Regions from separate parts of the Streptomyces sp. NBC_00631 genome, predicted to be linked through region 4. Evidence: riboswitches for the same ligand, from Rfam matches in the RefSeq annotation. Region 4 holds a riboswitch; each other region holds the start of a gene.
The links. A riboswitch is a leader RNA that binds a small molecule or an ion and turns the genes downstream of it on or off. The one in region 4 is predicted to bind cyclic di-AMP.
Positions count from the first base shown of each region.

Region 1: it holds a riboswitch for cyclic di-AMP, as region 4 does, so the genes downstream of both, OHB00_RS21690 (transglycosylase family protein) here and OHB00_RS37010 (M23 family metallopeptidase) in region 4, are expected to answer to the same signal.
Region 2: it holds a riboswitch for cyclic di-AMP, as region 4 does, so the genes downstream of both, OHB00_RS31230 (NlpC/P60 family protein) here and OHB00_RS37010 (M23 family metallopeptidase) in region 4, are expected to answer to the same signal.
Region 3: it holds a riboswitch for cyclic di-AMP, as region 4 does, so the genes downstream of both, OHB00_RS24320 (M23 family metallopeptidase) here and OHB00_RS37010 (M23 family metallopeptidase) in region 4, are expected to answer to the same signal.

Region 1 is NZ_CP107734.1:4,739,857-4,744,734, forward strand. It holds gene OHB00_RS21680 (septum formation initiator family protein) at 31-507, opposite strand; gene eno (phosphopyruvate hydratase) at 607-1,893, opposite strand; gene OHB00_RS21690 (transglycosylase family protein) at 2,293-2,982, opposite strand; cyclic di-AMP (ydaO/yuaA leader) riboswitch at 2,987-3,161, opposite strand; gene OHB00_RS21695 (transglycosylase family protein) at 3,345-4,355, opposite strand; gene OHB00_RS21700 (cytochrome P450) at 4,542-4,878, opposite strand, start outside.
Region 2 is NZ_CP107734.1:6,770,873-6,775,750, forward strand. It holds gene OHB00_RS31215 (NlpC/P60 family protein) at 1-147, opposite strand, end outside; gene OHB00_RS31220 (hypothetical protein) at 606-959, shown strand; gene OHB00_RS31225 (tellurite resistance/C4-dicarboxylate transporter family protein) at 981-1,949, opposite strand; gene OHB00_RS31230 (NlpC/P60 family protein) at 2,078-3,214, opposite strand; cyclic di-AMP (ydaO/yuaA leader) riboswitch at 3,222-3,395, opposite strand; gene pcrA (DNA helicase PcrA) at 3,708-4,878, shown strand, end outside.
Region 3 is NZ_CP107734.1:5,319,242-5,324,119, forward strand. It holds gene OHB00_RS24315 (aldo/keto reductase) at 135-1,097, opposite strand; gene OHB00_RS24320 (M23 family metallopeptidase) at 1,178-2,194, opposite strand; cyclic di-AMP (ydaO/yuaA leader) riboswitch at 2,202-2,362, opposite strand; tRNA gene OHB00_RS24325 (tRNA-Met) at 2,673-2,746, opposite strand; gene OHB00_RS24330 (dihydrofolate reductase family protein) at 2,924-4,045, opposite strand; gene OHB00_RS24335 (MarR family winged helix-turn-helix transcriptional regulator) at 4,112-4,633, shown strand; gene ribA (GTP cyclohydrolase II) at 4,812-4,878, shown strand, end outside.
Region 4 is NZ_CP107734.1:8,059,796-8,064,673, forward strand. It holds gene OHB00_RS37000 (M16 family metallopeptidase) at 1-321, shown strand, start outside; gene OHB00_RS37005 (M16 family metallopeptidase) at 318-1,706, shown strand; cyclic di-AMP (ydaO/yuaA leader) riboswitch at 1,908-2,071, shown strand; gene OHB00_RS37010 (M23 family metallopeptidase) at 2,084-2,839, shown strand; gene OHB00_RS37015 (GntR family transcriptional regulator) at 3,226-3,921, shown strand; gene OHB00_RS37020 (HPr family phosphocarrier protein) at 4,238-4,519, opposite strand; gene OHB00_RS37025 (GNAT family N-acetyltransferase) at 4,696-4,878, shown strand, end outside.

The DNA of each region.
Region 1 (4,878 bases), 3.3 Mb from region 4:
TGCTCTGCTGCGCCACTGCTGCTCTGCTGCTCACTGGTCGGACGCGTCGGACTTGTCGACGCCGTCCCAGACGTTCGCGTACCAGGGCCGGTCGGCCGCCCCGAGGTAGGCGTGCGCCTGCTTGGCAACACCGGGGTCGATCACGATGTAGCCGGTCTCCCCCGGCATCACGTAGTGCAGCCGCTCCCGGATCTGCTGCTCGGCGTACGCGTCGTCCTGCCACCGCGCCTTGAGGTCCCGCAGCTGCTCGACCCGCTGCCGGGCCTGCTGCTGCTGGCGTTCCAGGTCGGAGATCTCGGCGCGCTGGGAGACGTACTGCCGCATCGGGTAGGCGAGCGCGACGACCATCGTGCAGAGCACGATCGCGAGGAGCGCGGCGCGGCCGGTGAGCCGGGAGCGGCGGGCCTGGCGCCGGGTCTGGGAGCGGTAGACCCGGGCCGCCGTCTGCTCGCCGAGCAGCTTGAGCCTGGTCGCGGTGGAGAACCGGTCCCGGTCCTTCACTGCCATGTCCCCGCCTCCCTGATACGTGCGTACGTCCCCGGACACGGTACGGGACCGGGTACGGGGACGTACGTACGACTGGCTAAGCGTTACCCCAGGTTGGGGTCAGCCCTTGAAGCGGGGGAACGCGCTGCGGCCCGCGTACACCGCCGCGTCGTCGAGGATCTCCTCGATGCGCAGCAGCTGGTTGTACTTGGCGACGCGCTCGGAGCGGGCCGGGGCGCCGGTCTTGATCTGGCCGCAGTTGGTGGCGACGGCGAGGTCGGCGATGGTGACGTCCTCGGTCTCGCCGGAGCGGTGCGACATCATGCACTTGAAGCCGTTGCGCTGGGCGAGCTCGACGGCGTCCAGCGTCTCGGTCAGGGAACCGATCTGGTTCACCTTCACCAGCAGGGCGTTGGCGGTGCCCTCCTCGATGCCGCGGGCGAGGCGCTCCGGGTTGGTGACGAACAGGTCGTCGCCGACGAGCTGGACCTTGTCGCCGAGCTTGTCGGTGATGACCTTCCAGCCGGCCCAGTCGTCCTCGAACAGCGGGTCCTCGATGGAGACCAGCGGGTACGCCGCGACCAGCTCCTCGTAGTACTCGGTCATCTCGGCGGCCGAGCGGGACTTGCCCTCGAACTCGTACTTGCCGTCCTTGTAGAACTCGGACGCGGCGACGTCGAGCGCGAGCGCGATCTGCTCGCCGGGGACGTAACCGGCCTGCTTGACTGCCTCCAGGATGAGGTCCAGCGCGGCGCGGTTGGACTCCAGGTTGGGGGCGAAGCCGCCCTCGTCGCCGAGGCCGGTGGACAGGCCCTTGCTCTTCAGGACCTTCTTGAGGGTGTGGTAGACCTCGGCGCCCCAGCGCAGCGCCTCGGAGAAGGACTCCGCGCCGATCGGGGCGATCATGAACTCCTGGATGTCGACGTTGGAGTCCGCGTGCGAGCCGCCGTTGAGGATGTTCATCATCGGCACCGGCAGCAGGTGCGCGTTCGGGCCGCCCAGGTAGCGGAAGAGCGGGAGGTCGGACGCCTCGGAGGCGGCGTGCGCGACGGCGAGGGAGACTCCGAGGATGGCGTTGGCGCCCAGCGAGCCCTTGTTGTCGGTGGCGTCCAGGTCGAACATGGCCTGGTCGATCAGGCGCTGCTCGGTGGCGTCGTAGCCGACCAGCTCCGGGCCGATCTGCTCGATGACGGCGAGGACGGCCTTCTCGACACCCTTGCCCAGGTAGCGGTTGGGGTCGCCGTCACGGAGCTCGATGGCCTCGAAGGCACCGGTGGAGGCGCCGGACGGGACGGCGGCACGACCCGTGCTGCCGTCGTCGAGGCCGACCTCGACCTCGACCGTGGGGTTGCCTCGGGAGTCCAGGATTTCCCGGGCTACGACGACGTCGATGGACGGCACGAGCATCTCCTTCTTGGGATGTGACGCTGGTTGTGCGGGGCGCACGTGGGCCTGGCCGGCCCTTGCTCAGCCTTGCGACTAGAGCCTAACCGTCCCGGGCCCGTCGGCCGGCACGACCGACCGACCCGTGGACACACTGACGGTACTCATTGTTCATGCGCGGAACAAAGGGGGTCCCGATGAAGAACGGAAGAAGAGCGGGCCAAGAAGGGGACCGGAAGGAGGACGGCAAAGAGAAACCCCGCCCCGGTGCGTACGGGGGGAAACGCACCGGAGCGGGGAGCCGTGGGGGACGGGGGTGGCCCTCACGTGGCCTCCACTATGGGGACCACGGTTGTGTGGGGGCTGTGCTTCAGCTGGGCGCCGCTTAGTACTTGCGGCACGCGCCGCACCGCGCCCGCGCCTTTACTTCAGGTGGAGCTGCTGGCCCGGGTAGATGAAGTCGGCATCGTCGACGATGTCCTTGTTCAGCTTGAACAGCGCCTGCCAGCCGCCCTTGACCTTGTGCTTCTCGGCGATCGAGCTGAGGGTGTCACCCTTGACGACCTTGTACTCGCCGTCGCCCTTCTTGACCTTCTTGCCGGTCGGGGTGGTGACGGTCTTCTTGGCAGCCGGGCGCTCGGCGGAGCGGGAGGCGGCCTGGGTACCGGTCGAGCGGGTGCTGGTGCTGCTGCTCGACGAGCTGGAGCTGGAGGAGCTGCTGGAGCCGCCGCCGGTGTAGGCGGCGCTGGACAGGCCCGTGCCGCAGACCGGCCAGGCGCCCTTGCCCTGCGCGGCGAGGACCTTCTCGGCGATCTGGATCTGCTGCGCCTTGGTGGCCTGGTTCGCCTGCGCGGCGTACTGCGTGCCGCCGTACGCGGCCCAGGTGGAGGCGGAGAACTGCAGACCGCCGTAGTAGCCGTTGCCGGTGTTGATGGCCCAGTTGCCGCCCGACTCGCACTGGGCGACGGCGTCCCACTCGGAGGCGGTGGCGGCCGAGGCGCTGCCGGCCGCCATCAGCGGAGCGGCGACGGCGACGCCGGTGACACCGGCGACAGCGATGGCGCGGACGGCCTTGGACGGACGACGGTGCTTGCCCTTGCCGGAAAACAGCATGGATCGATCCCCTCACCGACGCCTGCGAGGTGAGCTGTCGGGTTCGGGCCGGTTGAGTTGCCCGGCCGCACACCCGTGTGTCGGTGCGCGGCTTCACCCCGAGCCGGATCGGCAGCCTCGACTGCCGGTCCCGGCACTTACCTTGGGTCCCCCGCTCCTGCCTACGGCGCTTGACGCGACGACTGTTCCCGGACGGCCGCTGGCAGGACTCGGCGTTGCGACAGCCGGGGCTCGTGGTGACGAGCGGCCTTGACCGTAAACAGGGCATCCGGCGAATTTCAAAGATGATCAGGGCTTCTGAGACTCATCCCACACTTTCGCCAAAACGGACATTAGCCCTCGAAGCGGGGCGTCAACTCCCGCTACTTTTCGTCCGATTCGCTGCCGAGTTTCAGGGTCTGACCGGGGGTGATGGCGTTCGGGTCGGTACCGATGTCGGCCTTGTTCGCGGCATAGAGCGCACGCCATCCGCCGTCGAGGTCAAGGGAGTCGGCGATGGAGGCGAGGGTGTCGCCCTCACGGACGGTGTAGGTGCCGCTGTCGCGGGAGGCGTGACGGGCGGAGGAGGTGGCATCCTGACCGTTTGTCACGCTTTCGTCCGCCGAGCCGCCGCGATGCTTGCCGCCGCCACCGACGGCCCCCGTGTCGACCAGACTCCAAGAGCCTCCGGTCTGCCACGAATTGTCCGAGTCGTCAGCCTCGGAGGTGACGGGATTCTCACTCGCCTTCGAGGTACCGGAGCCGGTGCCGGAGCCGGATGATTCCGACTTGTCCGTCTTGGTGGATTTGCTGGGGGTGTCCGTCTTGGAGTCACTGCCCGCGCTCGCGCTCGGGGAGGGAGTGCTGGAGTCGTCCCCGGAGTCCGCGGCGCCCGAGGAGGAACCGGAGTCGGAGGAGGAGGACGACGAGTCCGACAGCCCGGAGGACGTGTCCGACGAGTCGGAGGAGGACGAGTCAGCCGATCCGCCAAGGCCCGTGTCGACGTTCACCGAGGCGTCGTCGGAGGAGAGCCCGGCCAGCAGGGCGCAGGTCCGCCAGGGCTTGGTGCCCTGGTCGGCGAGTATTTTCTCGGCGACCGCGATCTGCTGCGAACGGCTCGCCTGGTCGGGCGTCGTGGCGTACTCCGTGCCCCCGTACTTCTCCCAGTCGTCCAGGGACATCTGGAGGCCGCCGTAGTAGCCGTTGCCGTTGTCGGCGCTCCAGGAGCCACCGCTCTCGCACTCGGCCACCTGGTCCCAGGTGGAGCCGTCGGCAGCGTGCGCGCTCACCGCGCCGAGGAGCGGGATGGCGATGGCGGAGCCGGTCACCCCGGCCGCGACGAGGAGGGCCGGAGCCTGACGGGGGCGACGGTGACGACCGTTCCCGGAGAGCATGCGGAAACCTTTCGAGCGACAGCGGTGACCGGCGCGGCGGGTCCCGCAGGGGCGCCGCGCTGATGGGTGAACGTATCGGCAGACGATCACTTGTCACAAGTTAATGCCGCGCAGATCACGTGAAGATCACAGACTTGAGCGCTGGTCACCTTTGGCTGTTCGGGGCGGTACGGGCCTCGGCAGGGCTCAGCGGCCGGCGGGCGTGAACTCCACGGGGAGCGTGCGCAGTCCGCGCATGATGAGCCCACCACGCCACCGCAACTCGCTCTCGTCCACCGCGAGTCGCAGGTCGGGGAGGCGGGTGAGCAGACCCGCGAGCGCGGTCTGCCCCTCCAGGCGGGCGAGCGGGGCGCCGAGGCAGTAGTGAATGCCGTGGCCGTACCCGAGGTGCTGGTTGTCGCGCCGGGCGAGGTCGAGGGTGTCCGGCTCGGCGAACCGCTCCGGGTCCCGGTCCGCCGCGGCCAGGACGACCAGGACCGGGTCGCCGGGCGCGATGTGCTGCCCGCCGACGGTGACCGGCTCG
Region 2 (4,878 bases), 1.3 Mb from region 4:
CACCTGCGCCGGTGTCAGTTGCGGCTCGGCGTTCCCGGTCCCGTCGAAAGCCGTCGCGGTGGCCGCGCCCGCCAGGGCGAGGGTGGCGGCCGCGCGGGCCGTGTTGCCGCTGAGCGAGCGCTGTCGGGGCTTGCGGTGCGCTGCCACCTGTACTGTCCCGTCCTTTCGTACGACCGCCGTCTCGTCCGCGCGAACGCCAGGGGAGCGCCCGTACGGCCGCGGGGGAGTGCGGAGTGCGCGTCCGGCGGCGGCCCGCGCAGGGGAAGCGGACCGCCGCCGGACCTTCTCGGTGGTGGCGTCCGACTGCCGCCCCTGGCCCGGGCGGCGGTGGGGAGTCGGTCACCTGGGGGAGGACGCTAGGCCCGAGTGTGTCCGCTTGGTAATGCGATGCACGGAATTGGCGTGACCGGATCGTTACCCGACGGTATGTGGACGGGATTCCGGTCCGGAGCCGTCGGCTTCTCGGGGCGGGATGACCGAAGCGGCAGTTCCGGGGCTGGCGGGGGACACGGAGTGCTATGGGGTGCATATATGCGGTGCGGGCGAGCGCCGAGGGAGGGGCCGGTGCCCGGTGCCCCGGACGGCCCTGATTAGGCTCCGGGGCCATGGACGTACTCATCCATCTCTTCGTCGGCCTGCACATCATCGGCATCGCCGCGCTCCTCGGCGGCTTCCTCACCCAGATGAAGGCGATGGGCCAGGGCACCGCCCGGTTCGTCCCCGGGATGCTGCACGGCGCGTTCACCATGCTCGCGACCGGCGTGATCCTGGTCGGCCTCAACGAGGCGGACGACCACCACGTCAACACCGTCAAGATCGGTGTGAAGCTCGCCCTGCTGATCGTCATCCTCGGTCTCGTCTACGTGAAACGGGACGACGAGAAGGTGGAAAAGGGCGCCTTCGGCCTGGTGGGCCTGCTCACCATGGTGAACATCTTCATCGCCGTCCTGTGGACGTGAGCCCCGTCGCTTGCGTGCTCCTCAGCGGGTCTTCCTGAGGGTGGCGCGGGCGGCCGTCACCGCGCCGGCCGCCACCGCCAGCCAGGCCGCCACCGTGACCCACACCAGCACCCGCCCGGGCCACTTCAGCCACGCTCCGCCGACGGCGGTCGCGACCGACAGTGTCGCCGTGGCCGTCATGCCCATCGGGAACACCGTCGCCCAGCGGCGCATGTCGTAGCGGGGCCGGGGCCACGCCACCTCCGCGGCCAGCAGGACGACGTACCAGGCCAGGTCCAGGACCAGCAGCGCCACCGTCACCGTGCGCAGGACACCGCTGTCGTCGTCGTTCCACAGGTACAGCCGCGCGCTGTCGGCGGCCAGCAGGCGCGCCCCGGCCAGCGCGGAGATGGCGAGCGCACCGCCCGCCACCCACTGGTCGCCGGGCCCCTCGGCGATCTGCCGCCACGCGAACCGGGGCACGGCGAGCCCGTACATCGCCAGGCCCAGCCAGAAGAGGACCAGCGAGAGGTGCGCGAGCCACGCCGTCGTGACGGCCGCCGCCAGCGTCGCTCCCAGCACGGCCGGTCCCTGCGTGGCCACACAGGCGAGGAAGACGGCACCGGGCATGCGCGGCTTCCAGTTGTTCACGACCGGGATCAGCAACGGCAGCCACAGCACCATCGACAGCGCCAGCAGAGCCTCGGCGGGGAGCTGCCACCCGAGCGCCGAGAACCGCGTCCCCAGCACCGCCGTCGCGGCCACGGCGGTGAGCGCGCCCGGCGTCCGCGCCTGAGCCGCCCACTGCCGACGGTCGAGCACCAGCCGTGCGACGAAGTCCGCGGCCAGCGCCAGCCACATCGCGCAGGCCAGCACCAGCGCCACCCTGGACACGCTCTCCGCGCCCACCAGGTGCAACCCCATCGACATGATGCCGGTGGCCATCACAGCGGCCCCGGCGGCCGGCGGACGCTGCGCCCACCAGGCGCGGAAGGGCGAGATGCCGGACATGTCCCTGATGCTAGGGAGAGTCGGCCATCGGGTGAACGGGGCACGCGCGCGTGCGGTCCGAAAACCGCGCGGTCGCGGGACGGGAGCGCTGAAGGCCGGTGGGCGACCCCTCGGGTCAGGCCGTCCGGTCAGGCCGGGCGTACCACGCTGTGGATGATCGACTCGCCCCCGTAGTAGATCGACTCCTCCCGGACGTACGCGCCGGGCTTCGGGGCGTGGATCATCATGCCGTTGCCGATGTAGATGCCGACGTGGCTGACGTCGTCGTAGAAGAAGACCAGGTCGCCGGGCTGGGCTTCGGCGAGGGGGACGGTGGTGCCGGCGTTCACCTGGTCGTAGGTGGTACGCGGCAGGGAGACGCCCGCGGCCTTCCAGGCGGCCTGGGAGAGCCCGGAGCAGTCGTAGGAGCCGGGACCGGTGGCGCCCCAGACGTACGGCTTGCCGATCTGCGCGCGGGCGAAGGCGATCGCCTTGGCGGCCTTCGTGGCATAAGCGGAGTCGGATCCGGAAGAGGAACCGCCCGACGTCGAGGCCGAGGACGTTTCCTGGTCGGCGGTCGCGGCCTGCTGCTTCGCCAGTTCCGCCGCCTTGCGGGCCGCCTCCTCCTGCCGGCGCTTCTCGATCGCCGCCAGCCGTGCCTTCTCCGCGGCCGTCAGCTGCGACAGCAGCTCCCGCGCGGAGGTCAGCTTCGCCTGGACGGTGGTCTTGGCGGTCTTGAGGTCGTCCTGCGTCTCGGTGAGCGTCTGGAGGCTCTTGGCGGCTTCCTGCCGCTTCTTCATGGTCGCGGACTGCTGTGTGACGTAATCGTCGACCGCGTCCTTCTGGCGCGAGGTCAGTCGGCCCATCAGCTGCGACTGGTCGAAGTAGTCCTGCGGATCGTTCGCGAGCAGGAAGGTCGCCGTCTGGGGGACCTCGGTCCCGGTCCGGTACTGGGCGGCGGCGAACGAGCCCAGCTCCTCACGCGCCTTGTTGAGCCGGTCCGTGCGCTTGGCGACGTCGTCGAGCAGGGTGTCGACGTGCTTGCGCTGCTTGCCGGTCTTCTCCTTGGCCGCGTCGTACTTCTCGGTGGCCGACTCCGCCTGCCGGTACAGATCGTCGACCTTCTTCTCGACCTCCTCCAGGCTGGGCTTGCCGTCCGCGGACGGCGCGGCGTTGGCCGTCTGGGAGAGCAGGGCCACGGAAGTGAGGGCGGCGGTGGCCAGGGCGGGGGTGCGTATGCCTGCTACGCGCGTTGCGGACGGGCGGGACTTGCGGTGCGACGCCAACTGAGGCGACTCCTTCCACGCTCCGCCTACCGAGTTAGCTGTCGGGTTCGGGCGGGTGGTTCGGAAGGGTTGCCCTACGGTGTTCTCCCCGGTGGGGAGTTGGGACCGATTCACCCCAAGGTCGGTGTGGGTCCCCGGCTCCGGATGCGCGGCGGCGCCCCGGACTCGGCGGAGGCCGTGCGGCCCGGCGACGTTCGCCGGTGGGGGTCGTACGGCCTGCCCGGCACGCTAGCCAACTCGTGTGGCCCGTGTGAAGGTTGATGTGCGATATGCCCGATACATTTTCGTGACCTTGGTGTTGAGGTCCGTCCGGGCAGGGTGATCGGGGAAGTTATGGGCGGCTTGTCCGCAAGAACGGAACGGCCCGCGGTGGACGCTCCCGGTTCCGGGACACGCTTCGACCGGCCGTGACGGAGTGGATCCGCCCGGTCACCCGGGCGAGTTTTCGGGGCGGCGACCGGTTGTCGGTGGGGCGCCCTAGACTCGGAGAGCGATGAGCAGCCTCTTTGACGACAGCTTCCTGGCGAGCCTCCAGGCCCCTCGCGGCCACGACGAGGAACCCCCGCCGCCGCCCGAGGACGAGCACGCTCCGGAGTCGGTTCCGGACGATCTGTTCGGCGGGCAGTTCGACGCGCCCCCGGACCGGGACGCCTACTACCGCGACGGCGCGGCCCGCCCGGCCCTGGACCCGGCCGCGCTCCTGGAGGGGCTGAACGACAACCAGCGGGCGGCCGTCGTGCACGCCGGCTCCCCGCTGCTCATCGTGGCCGGCGCCGGTTCCGGCAAGACGCGCGTGCTCACCCACCGCATCGCCCACCTGCTCGGCGCGCGCCAGGTGCACCCGGGCCAGATCCTCGCGATCACCTTCACCAACAAGGCCGCCGGTGAGATGAAGGAGCGTGTCGAGCACCTCGTCGGCCCGCGCGCGAACGCGATGTGGGTGATGACGTTCCACAGCGCCTGCGTCCGGATCCTGCGCAGGGAGAGCAAGAAGCTCGGCTTCACCTCCTCCTTCTCGATCTACGACGCGGCCGACTCCAAGCGCCTGATGGCCCTGGTCTGCCGCGACCTGGACCTCGACCCCAAGCGCTACCCGCCCAAGTCCTTCAGCGCCAAGATCAGCAACCTCAAGAACGAGCTGATCGACGAGGAGGACTTCGCCGCCCAGGCGAGCGACGGCTTCGAGAAGACCCTGGCTCAGGCGTACGCCCTCTACCAGTCGCGGCTGCGCGAGGCGAACGCCCTCGACTTCGACGACCTGATCATGACGACGGTCAACCTGCTGCGCGCCTTCCCGGACGTCGCCGAGCACTACCATCGCCGCTTCCGGCACGTCCTGGTCGACGAGTACCAGGACACCAACCACGCCCAGTACGCCCTCGTCCGCGAGCTGGTCGGCACCCGCGCACACGATGAGAACACCCCGCCCGGCGAGCAGGACCTGGAGCCCGCCGAGCTGTGCGTCGTGGGCGACGCCGACCAGTCGATCTACGCCTTCCGGGGCGCGACGATCCGCAACATCCTCCAGTTCGAGGAGGACTACCCGAACGCGACGACGATCCTCCTCGAACAGAACTACCGCTCCACGCAGACGATCCTGAGCGCCGCCAACGCGGTCATCGAGCGCAACGAGTCCCGCCGCCCCAAGAACCTGTGGACCAACG
Region 3 (4,878 bases), 2.7 Mb from region 4:
GCGGAAGCCAGCAGGCGAAAACCGGCAGGCCGGCCGGAGCCGTCAGGCGGAAGCCAGCAGGCGAAAACCGGCAGGCCGGCCGGAGCCGTCAGGCGGAAGCCAGCAGGCGAAAACCGGCAGGCCGGCGGGAGCCGTCAGGCGGAAGCCGTCGTCAGTTTGGTCAGGTCCTCGTTCGTCAGGTCCAGGTCCGCCACAGCCAGCAGGGGCGGGAGCTGTTCGAGGGCGCGGGCGGAGGCGATCGGGGCCGCGATGGTGGGCTGGGCCGCCAGCCAGGCCAGGGCGACCGTGGGGACCGGGGCCTCGTGGGCCGCGGCGACCTCGTCCAGGGCCGCCAGCACCTTCTGCCCGCGGTCCGACTCGGCGTACTGGGCGGCTCGGCCCGCTCGCGCGCTGTCGACCGTCGTACCGGGCCGGTACTTGCCGGTGAGGAAACCGGCGGCCAGGGAGAAGTAGGGGACGGCCGCGAGGCCGGTGCGGGAGGCCAGGTCCTGGAGGGGGCCCTCGTAGGTGTCCCGGGAGACCAGGTTGTAGTGGGGCTGGAGGGCGACGTACCGGGCGAGGCCCTCGCGGTCGGAGAAGTCCAGGGACTCCTGGAGCCGCTCCGGCGTGATGTTGGACGCGGCGATGTGCCGGACCTTGCCCGCCCGCACCAGCTCGTCCAGCGCGCCGATGATCTCCTCGACCGGGACCTCGGGCTTGTCGAAGTGCGTGTAGTACAGATCGATGTGGTCGGTGCCCAGGCGGCGCAGGGACGCGTCGGCGGCGGCCTTGATGTTGCCGGCGGACAGGCCCGGGTACTCGGGGTGCTGGCTGACCTTCGTCGCGATGACGACGTCGTCGCGGTTGCCGCGTGCCTTGACCCACTTGCCGATGATCGTCTCGGACTCGCCGCCCGTGTTGCCCTCGATCCACGCCGTGTACGAGTCGGCGGTGTCGACGAAGTTGCCGCCCGCGGCGGCATAGGCGTCGAGGACGGCGAAGGAGGTGGCCTCGTCGGCGGTCCAGCCGAAGACGTTACCGCCGAGGGCGAGCGGGAAGACCTCCAGGTCGGAGGCGCCGAGCTTGCGGAGGGAAGGGGAAGCGGAAGAAGCAGTCATGCCTCACTTCAACACGCAGGGCCGGGCGCCCCATGCCGACGCAACACGAAGTTCTTGTAAAGGCGCCCCGCCCGTCCGGGTCAGGGGTTGAGGCCCTTGCCGCGCAGCCAGGTCATCGGGTCGATGGCGGTGGCCTGGCCGTTCGGGTGGACCTCCAGGTGGAGGTGGGGACCCGTGACGTTGCCGGTGGCGCCGACGCGGCCGATGACATCTCCCGTGGCGACCTTCTGGCCGACCTTCACGCCGATCGAGGACTGGTGGCAGAACCACAGCTCGGTGCCGTCGTCGAGGGTGATGATCGTGCGGTAGCCGTAGGAGCCGGCCCAGCCCGCCTCGGTGACCGTGCCGCCGTGCACGGCCTTGATCAGCGTGCCGGTCGGCGCGGCGAAGTCGAGGCCGGTGTGGTAGCCGGAGGACCACATGGAGCCGGCCTGGCCGAAGGTGCCGGTGATCGTGTACGAGACGACGGGCAGCGTGTACTGCTTGGCCAGCTCGGCGAGGCGGGCCTGCTCGGCCTTCTGCTTCGCGGAGGTCTCGGCCTTCTCCTTGGCGTCGGCGGCCTTCGCGGCGGCCGCCTTCTCCGCCTTGGCCTCGGCGGCGGCGACGGCCTTGGCGCTGGCCTTGGTGTCGAGCTGGTTCTGCTGCTGCGCCGCCTGGGAGATGATCCGGCTGCGCAGCGCCTCACCGGCGTCCGAGGAGGAGGAGTCCGCGTCGGTGGCGGTCGTCGTGGTGACGCTGCTGAGCGCGGTCTGGGTGGCCTGGTGACCGCTGCCCTCGCCGAGCAGGGAGCTGACGGAGGAGGGCAGGTCGGGCAGGGAGATGGAGACCGGCGGCTTGCCGGTGTTGGCGCTGGCCATGCCGCCCGCGCCGACGGCGGCGATGACGCCGACGCCGAGAACCGTGGAGCTGCGGGCGAGCCCGCCGCCCTTCTGTTTGGCGACCCGGTGCCGGCCGCGGGCCGCGGAGAGAGACTCCTCGGTGGGGTTCCACTCCTCGAAGGGGCCCTCGTCGGTGCGGTGGCCGCCGTAGCCGAAGGTGTCGGGCTGGCGCTGGCTGGGCACGAACGGGGCTGCCGGAGCAGGCGGGTTGGACGCCACGCGGGCGCACTCCTTTCCTTCCGCTGCCTACCGGGTTAGCTGACGGGTTCGGAGCGGGAAGGTCTCCTACGCGCGTATACCGACCGTTTTGTACCCGGCGGTAGCCTCGCGATTCACCCCAAGGTGGTGGTTCCCCGGTTCCCTTGCGGGATTCGGCGCGTGCGCACGGAGCCGTCGCGGGTGACGGCTGGGACGACCGCGCTGCGTTATCGAACGTTAATAGACCCGGCTGTCAGTTTCCAAGCAGTTCGCCTTGATCATTAAGCTTTTAAAGCTTGGACTTACCAGCCACGACCGATCAAAAGCGGTCGAGTCGACGGTGTGCGCGGGTCAACTCAGGAGTCACACGCGTTTCGATGGTGACTCAGTTGTTATGCGGAGGGCGGCCGTCCGGGCACCCAAAGTGACTGCGGCCGTCTGGAGCCGGATATGACTCAGGGCCGGAATCCTGATATCGGATTCCGGCCCTGAGTTTCAGTAGCGGGGACAGGATTTGAACCTGCGACCTCTGGGTTATGAGCCCAGCGAGCTACCGAGCTGCTCCACCCCGCGTCGTTGACACCAGCATACGCCATCCGAAGAGTGGAAGTCACACGGGTTAAAACCGGCAGGTTCCGGGGCGCTGGAGCAACGCGCCCCCGAAGGGGCGCGGGGAACTGCGCGAGCAACCCCCACGCATCCGCACCCGCACCCGCGAAACCACCCCAGCCCCCTCCTCGGCCGCCCCTGTCAGCCGAGAAGATGCCCGTTGGGCGCCTTCGCCTGCGCCTCGTACTCCCCCAGGACCAGCACCTCCACCCCCGCCTCCCGCAGCGTCCCCGTCCCGTCGGCCGCCGTCACGAACGTGTCCGGCTCGCGCCACGCCGTCACCACCCGCCGTACCCCGGCCCGCAGGATCAGCTCGGCGCACGGGTGCGGGCGGGAGGCGCGGTGGGTGCAGGGTTCGAGGCTGGTGTAGACCGTGGCGGAAGGCAGCCGGGGGTCGGTCGGGGAGATCTTGGCGAGGGCCGCCTCCTCCGCGTGGACCACGGGGTCGCCGGCCTCCCGGGAGTGGCCGCGGGCCAGTTCCGTGCCGTCGGCCGCGACCACCACCGCGCCCACGCTGAACGCGGTCCGGGACGGCGGGCAGTCGGCCGCCAGTTCGCAGGCGAGCCGCATCCAGTGGCGGTCGGCGGCGGACGGCGACCCGCCCGTGCCGGGGGCCGTGGGCGCGTACCGCGTCAGGACGACGTCCTCGATACGGCGGGTCTCCAGGAGCCGCAGCCGCCCACCCTGGTACCCGCCCGGACCGAACAGCCGCGGTGCCTTCGGATCGCCGACGAAGAGGGGGGCCAGAACCAGCTGGAGCTCGTCGGCCAGGCCCTGCTGGAGGAGCTGGGTGTGGACCGTGCCACCGCCCTCGACCATCAGGCGCCGTACCCCCCGCACGTCGTGCAGGTGCTCCAGGAGGAGCCGCCAGTCCAGCTCCGGGCCCAGTGCCACGACGTCCGCCGCGACCTGGGCCCGCTCCGCGCCCTCGTCCGTCGTGTAGACGACCTTCGCGCCGCCCGTGTGCCAGAACCTGGCCGCCGGGTCGAGCTCACCGGTCGCGGTGACGGTGACCTTGAGGGGGTACTCCGGCTTTCCCGCCGCGACCCGGGCCGCGCGCCGCTCCGGGTCGTTCACCAGGAGCCGCGGGTTGTCCGCTCGGATGGTGCCGGCGCCGATCAGGATCGCGTCGACGGACGCCCGCACCTCGTCGACGCGGTCGAAGTCGGCCGGCGAGGAGAGCAGCAGCCGGTCGGGGCCGGTGTCGTCGAGGTAGCCGTCGAGGGAGACGGCGGCGGAGAGCAGGACGTAGGGGTACGGCATCGGACGCGCTCACTCCCGGGGACGGGCAGGCTTGGTTAAAGTTTGAAACAAACCTACACTGGGTGCATGAAGACTCGCTGGCTCACTCCGGAGGAGCAGCGCGCGTGGCGCGCGTTCATGGCGGCGACGAACCTCCTGGAGGACGCGATCGACCGGCAGCTCCAGCAGGACGCCGGCATGCCGCACCTGTACTACGGCATCCTCGCCAACCTCTCCGAGGAGCCGGAGCGCAAGCTGCGTATGACCGATCTCGCCGAGAAGTCGAAGATCACCCGGAGCCGGCTGACGTACGCCGTGACGCGACTGGAGAAGGACGGGCTGATCCGGCGCGAGGACTGCCAGTGGGACAAGCGGAGCAGCTTCGCGATCCTGACCGACGAGGGCATGGCGGTGCTGGAGCGCACGGCGCCCGGCCATGTGGAGACCGTGCGGGCGGCGGTCTTCGACCAGCTCTCCGACGAGCAGGTGGAGCAGTTGGAGACGATCAGTTCGGCGATCGCGCGGGCGCTGGAGGGCGCCGAGACTCCCAGGCCGACGCCGGACGAGGTGCCGTGGCGGCGCCGGTCGTCCCCCTGTTCCGGCTCCTGAGCCCCGGCTTCCGTCGCCGATCGTGAAGCCGGACTTCTGAAACCCCACAGAAACCTGTTGCTTCAAATTTAAAACATGGAGTAGGGTTCCGTCCGTGGGTCTGCTTCAAATCTGAAGCAGACGCCCGCGACGTCCCGTACCGGGACTGCCGTCCTGCACCCGGACACTGGAGAACCCGATGACCGACTTCCCCGCCGCCACCCAGCGCGCCCGCGTCCGGGTCCCGCTGCGCTTCGACGACGGCT
Region 4 (4,878 bases):
ATGGAGCGCGCTCAGGCCCAGTTGGAGCGCGAGTGGCTGGACCGGCTCGGCACCGTCGCGGGCCGCGCCGACGAACTGTGCCGGTTCGCCGTCCTGTTCGGCGACCCGCAGCTCGCCCTGACCGCCGTCCAGCGCGTTCTCCAGATCACCCCCGAGGAGGTCCAGGAGGTCGCCAAGGCCCGCCTGCGTCCCGACAACCGCGCGGTGCTCGTCTACGAACCCAAGTCCCCGGAGGCGGTGGAGGACGCCGACGTACCCGAGGACCCCGAGGCCGAAGCCACGGTCGAAGCCGGCGACAACGACGAGGAGACGGCCAAGTGACCGAGCTCGCCACCATGGACTTCCACCCCCAGCCGCAGCCGGGCGAGGCCAGGCCCTGGGCCTTCCCCGCCCCCGAGCGCGGCACCCTGGACAACGGCCTGACCGTGCTGCGCTGCCACCGCCCCGGCCAGCAGGTCGTCGCCGTCGAGGTGCTCCTGGACGCGCCCCTGGACGCCGAGCCGGCCGGCCTGGACGGCGTCGCCACGATCATGGCGCGCGCTTTCTCCGAGGGCACCGACAAGCACGCCGCCGAGGAGTACGCCGCCGAGCTGGAGCGGGCCGGCGCCACCCTCGACGCGCACGCCGACCACCCCGGCGTCCGCGTCAGCCTGGAGGTCCCGGCCTCCCGGCTGGCCAAGGGTCTCGGGCTGCTCTCCGACGCCCTGAGGGCGCCCGCCTTCGCCGAGAGCGAGGTCGAGCGGCTGGTCCGCAACCGCCTGGACGAGATCCCGCACGAGCTGGCCAACCCCAGCCGCCGGGCCGCCAAGGAGCTCTACAAGGAGCTGTTCCCGTCGACCGCGCGGATGTCCCGTCCGCGCCAGGGCACCGAGGACACCGTCGAGAAGATCGACGCGGCTGCCGTCCGCGCGTTCTACGACCGGCACGTCCGACCCGCCACGGCCACCGTGGTCGTCGTCGGCGACCTGACCGGCATCGACCTGGACGAGCTGCTCGGCGAGACCCTGGGCGCCTGGCGCGGCTCCACCGCCCAGCCCCGGCCGGTCCCGCCGGTCACCGCCGACGACACCGGCCGGGTCGTCATCGTGGACCGGCCAGGCGCCGTCCAGACCCAGCTGCTCATCGGCCGCGTCGGCCCCGACCGGCACGACCGCGTCTGGCCCGCCCAGGTGCTCGGCACCTACTGCCTGGGGGGCACCCTCACCTCCCGCCTGGACCGCGTCCTGCGCGAGGAGAAGGGCTACACCTACGGCGTCCGCTCCTTCGGGCAGGTCCTGCGTTCCGCCCCCGACGGCACCGGCGCCTCGATGCTCGCCATCAGCGGCTCCGTGGACACCCCGAACACCGGCCCGGCACTGATGGACCTGTGGACGGTGCTGCGCACGCTCGCGGCCGAGGGCCTCACGGACGCCGAGCGCGACGTGGCCGTGCAGAACCTCGTCGGGGTGGCGCCGCTCAAGTACGAGACGGCGGCGGCCGTCGCCGGCACCCTGGCCGACCAGGTCGAGCAGCACCTGCCGGATGACTTCCAGGCCACGCTCTACCGGCAACTCGCCACCACCGGCACGGTGGAGGCCACCGCGGCGGTCGTGAACGCCTTCCCGGTGGACCGTCTGGTGACCGTCCTCGTCGGGGACGCGGCACAGATCAAGGAGCCAGTCGAGGCGCTCGGGATCGGCGAAGTCACGGTCGTCGCGGCGGAGTAGCCCCACGCGGTTCCACGCGCGCGTGCGGAGCCCTGGTGACCGTCGGTCACCAGGGCTCTCGTATGTCCGAATTGGGGCGGAGGTTGCCTGTCTGCCCTGTGGGATGCGCTACAAAAACCGTGATCCGTTTGGGTATTGAAAGCAGCCCCTCATAGGTTCTTCCGGGCTGTCCGTCAGGCAGTACGCCGCGCCCGCGGCACCGGACAGCCATCGCCGAGTCCCCGTACGGCGCGAGCCAGGGGAGCCGGGGACCCACGCAGTCCCTGGGGTGAATCGGGCGCCCGCGCGTGTCGCGAGGGGGCCCGTAGGAGACCTTCCTGCTCCGAACCCGTCAGCTAACCCGGTAGGCGAGAGGGAAGGAAAGGACCAGCCTCTACATGGCGTTCATGTGCGCCTCCGGGAAGCACCGTCGTCCCGGCCGGGTGAAGCGCACCACCGCGCAGGCCGCCGGTATCGCGGCCCTCACCACCACGGGTGTCATCGGCACCGTCTCCGCCGCCCCGGCGCTCGCCGCCGAGAACTCCGTCGAGCAGACCGGCCTCACCCCGGTCATCACGATCAGCGACTCCGTCGCCGAGCAGATCGACGCCCAGGCCGCGGCCCAGAAGGCCGTCGCCGAACGCAAGGCGGCCGAGGAGGCCGCCCGCGAGAAGGCCGCCGAGCAGGCCAGGAAGGAGCGCGCGGCCAAGGCACGCGCCGCCCGTGCGGCCGAGCGCAAGCGCCTGAACACCTTCGTCGCGCCGATCAGCGACTCCTACGTCTCCACCGGCTACAAGACCGGCGGCTCCCTGTGGTCCTCCGGCGCCCACACCGGCATCGACTTCCACGCCGCGAGCGGCACCGTGGTGCACGCGGTCGGAACCGGCACGGTCGTCTCCACCGGCTGGGGCGGGGCGTACGGCAACGAGATCGTCATCAAGATGGCCGACGGCATGTACACCCAGTACGGCCATCTCTCCTCCATCGGCGTCTCGGTGGGCCAGAAGGTCACCCCCGGCCAGCAGATCGGCCTCTCCGGCGCGACCGGCAACACCACCGGCCCCCACCTCCACTTCGAGGCCCGCACCACCCCGGACTACGGCTCCGACGTCGACCCGGTCGCCTATCTCCGCAAGCACGGCGTGAACGTCTGACGGGAGCCGGACAGGGGCGCCGCGCCTGGGCCGACGTGGTCGCGATGCGTGCGGATGCGTCGTGGCTGGTTGCGCAGTTCCCCGCGCCCCTTTCGGGGCGCTGCGCGTGACGCGCCCCGAAAGGGGCGCGGGGAACTGCGCGAGCAACCCCCACGCACCCGTACCCGACCAGCGAGGCGAACCGCTGCCAGTCCGGCGACAACGACTCGTGAGATGTTCCGAAGCCCCGACCCCCGCGCCGGGGCTTTCGTCGTTTTCGTGCCCCGGCTGTCCAAAATATATCCCTGGATTCCGGCCCGCCGTCGGAAATTCCCGCTCATTGCAATAGAGTCACGGAACGGACGCCACTCGGCGGCGTTTCACGGGGATTAAGGCGGAGGTCGGTCATGCGTATTCCGGCGCACTCGGTATGCACGGCGATCCGGGACGACATCGTCGCGGGGGTCCACGAGCGGGGCAGCCGGCTCACCGAGGAACTCCTGGCCCGCCGCTACGGCGTCTCGCGCGTCCCGGTCCGCGAGGCCCTGCGCACCCTGGAGGCCGAGGGCTTCGTGGTGACGCGCCGGCACGCGGGCGCGTGCGTCGCCGAACCGAGCGAGCAGGAGGCCGCCGACCTGCTGGAGATGCGCACGCTCCTGGAGCCGCTCGGCGCCTTTCGGGCCGCCCAGCGCCGCTCCGAGGCCCACCTCAAGGTGCTGCGCGGACTGGTCAGGCTGGGCCAGGAGCGGGCCAGGCGCGGTAACAGCGAGGACCTGCGCTCCCTGGGCGGCTGGTTCCACGAGACGCTCGCCCAGGCCTCCGGCAGCCACGCCCTGACCTCGACGCTGACCCAGCTGCGGCACAAGATCACCTGGATGTACACGGTGGAGACACCCGCCAACCCCGTGGAGTCATGGACGGAGCACGGCGCCATCGTGGACGCGGTGGCGCGCGGCGACGGCGAGCGCGCCCGGGCGATCACGGCACTGCACACCGAGCGCTCGACGGCCTCCCACCGGCTCCGCTTCCCCGGCCCCACCGAACGGGCGAACGGTGTGAGGACTTCGCAACACCCCGTAAACATGTCGGGCCTGCGGCATTAACAAGCGCGCCGTATACAAAGAGGTGTTATTCGGTGGGGGTCTGTTTTCTGTGCCCGAATTCGTGCGCGCCGGGAATTAACGCTCGCGCCTCTTTCGTGTGCCCGCGGTAAAGCCGGGCGTAAGCCGGGTCCGGGGCCTTCACAAACTACTGGGCGGGGCCTTCACAAACGCTCGGGGACTTCGTGGAGCCGTGTGCCGCCCCGTCGTGAAGCCGTGGCCGGCTGCCAGGGAATCGCGGCGCAGGTCCGGGCGGACGACGGGGCCGCGCCGACCCCGTGGGAGTCGGCGCGGCCCCGGACGTGCGGGTGCTGGATGCTCAGACGGTCTCGGGGAGCTCCTCAAGACCTTCGGCGACCAGCTTGGCCAGGCGGTCGAGGGCGACGTCCGCGCCCTCGGCCTCGGAGGCGAGGACGACTTCCTCGCCGCCCTGGGCGCCCAGCCCCAGGACAGCCAGCATGGAGGCCGCGTTGACGGGGTTGCCCCCGGCCTTGGCGATCGTGACCGGGACGCCTGCGGCCGTGGCGGCTCGGACGAAGATGGAAGCGGGGCGGGCGTGGAGGCCCTCGGCCCAGCCGACGTTGACGCGGCGCTCAGCCATGTGATGCTGCCCTTCGGTGTTCAGGGTTGTCTAGACCAGTTTTCCATATCGTGAAGCATCCCCGGAGCGGGTGTGAGCCCCTCCGGGTGTGTCGCCGGACCGCGGCCTCGGTCCGGCTTCCGTCCTCCACAGACTGCCTCGCGCCGTTGTCGGACGCGAGCCGTACTCTGGGGCCCATGCAGACCCCGGCGGACCCGCAGGACCGGCACGAGTACCCGTCCCACTGGGAGGCCGACGTGGTGCTGCGCGACGGCGGTACCACACGCATCCGGCCCATCACCGTTGATGACGCCGACCGCCTGGTCAGCTTCTACGAGCAGGTCTCGGACGAGTCGAAGTACTACCGCTTCTTCGCGCCC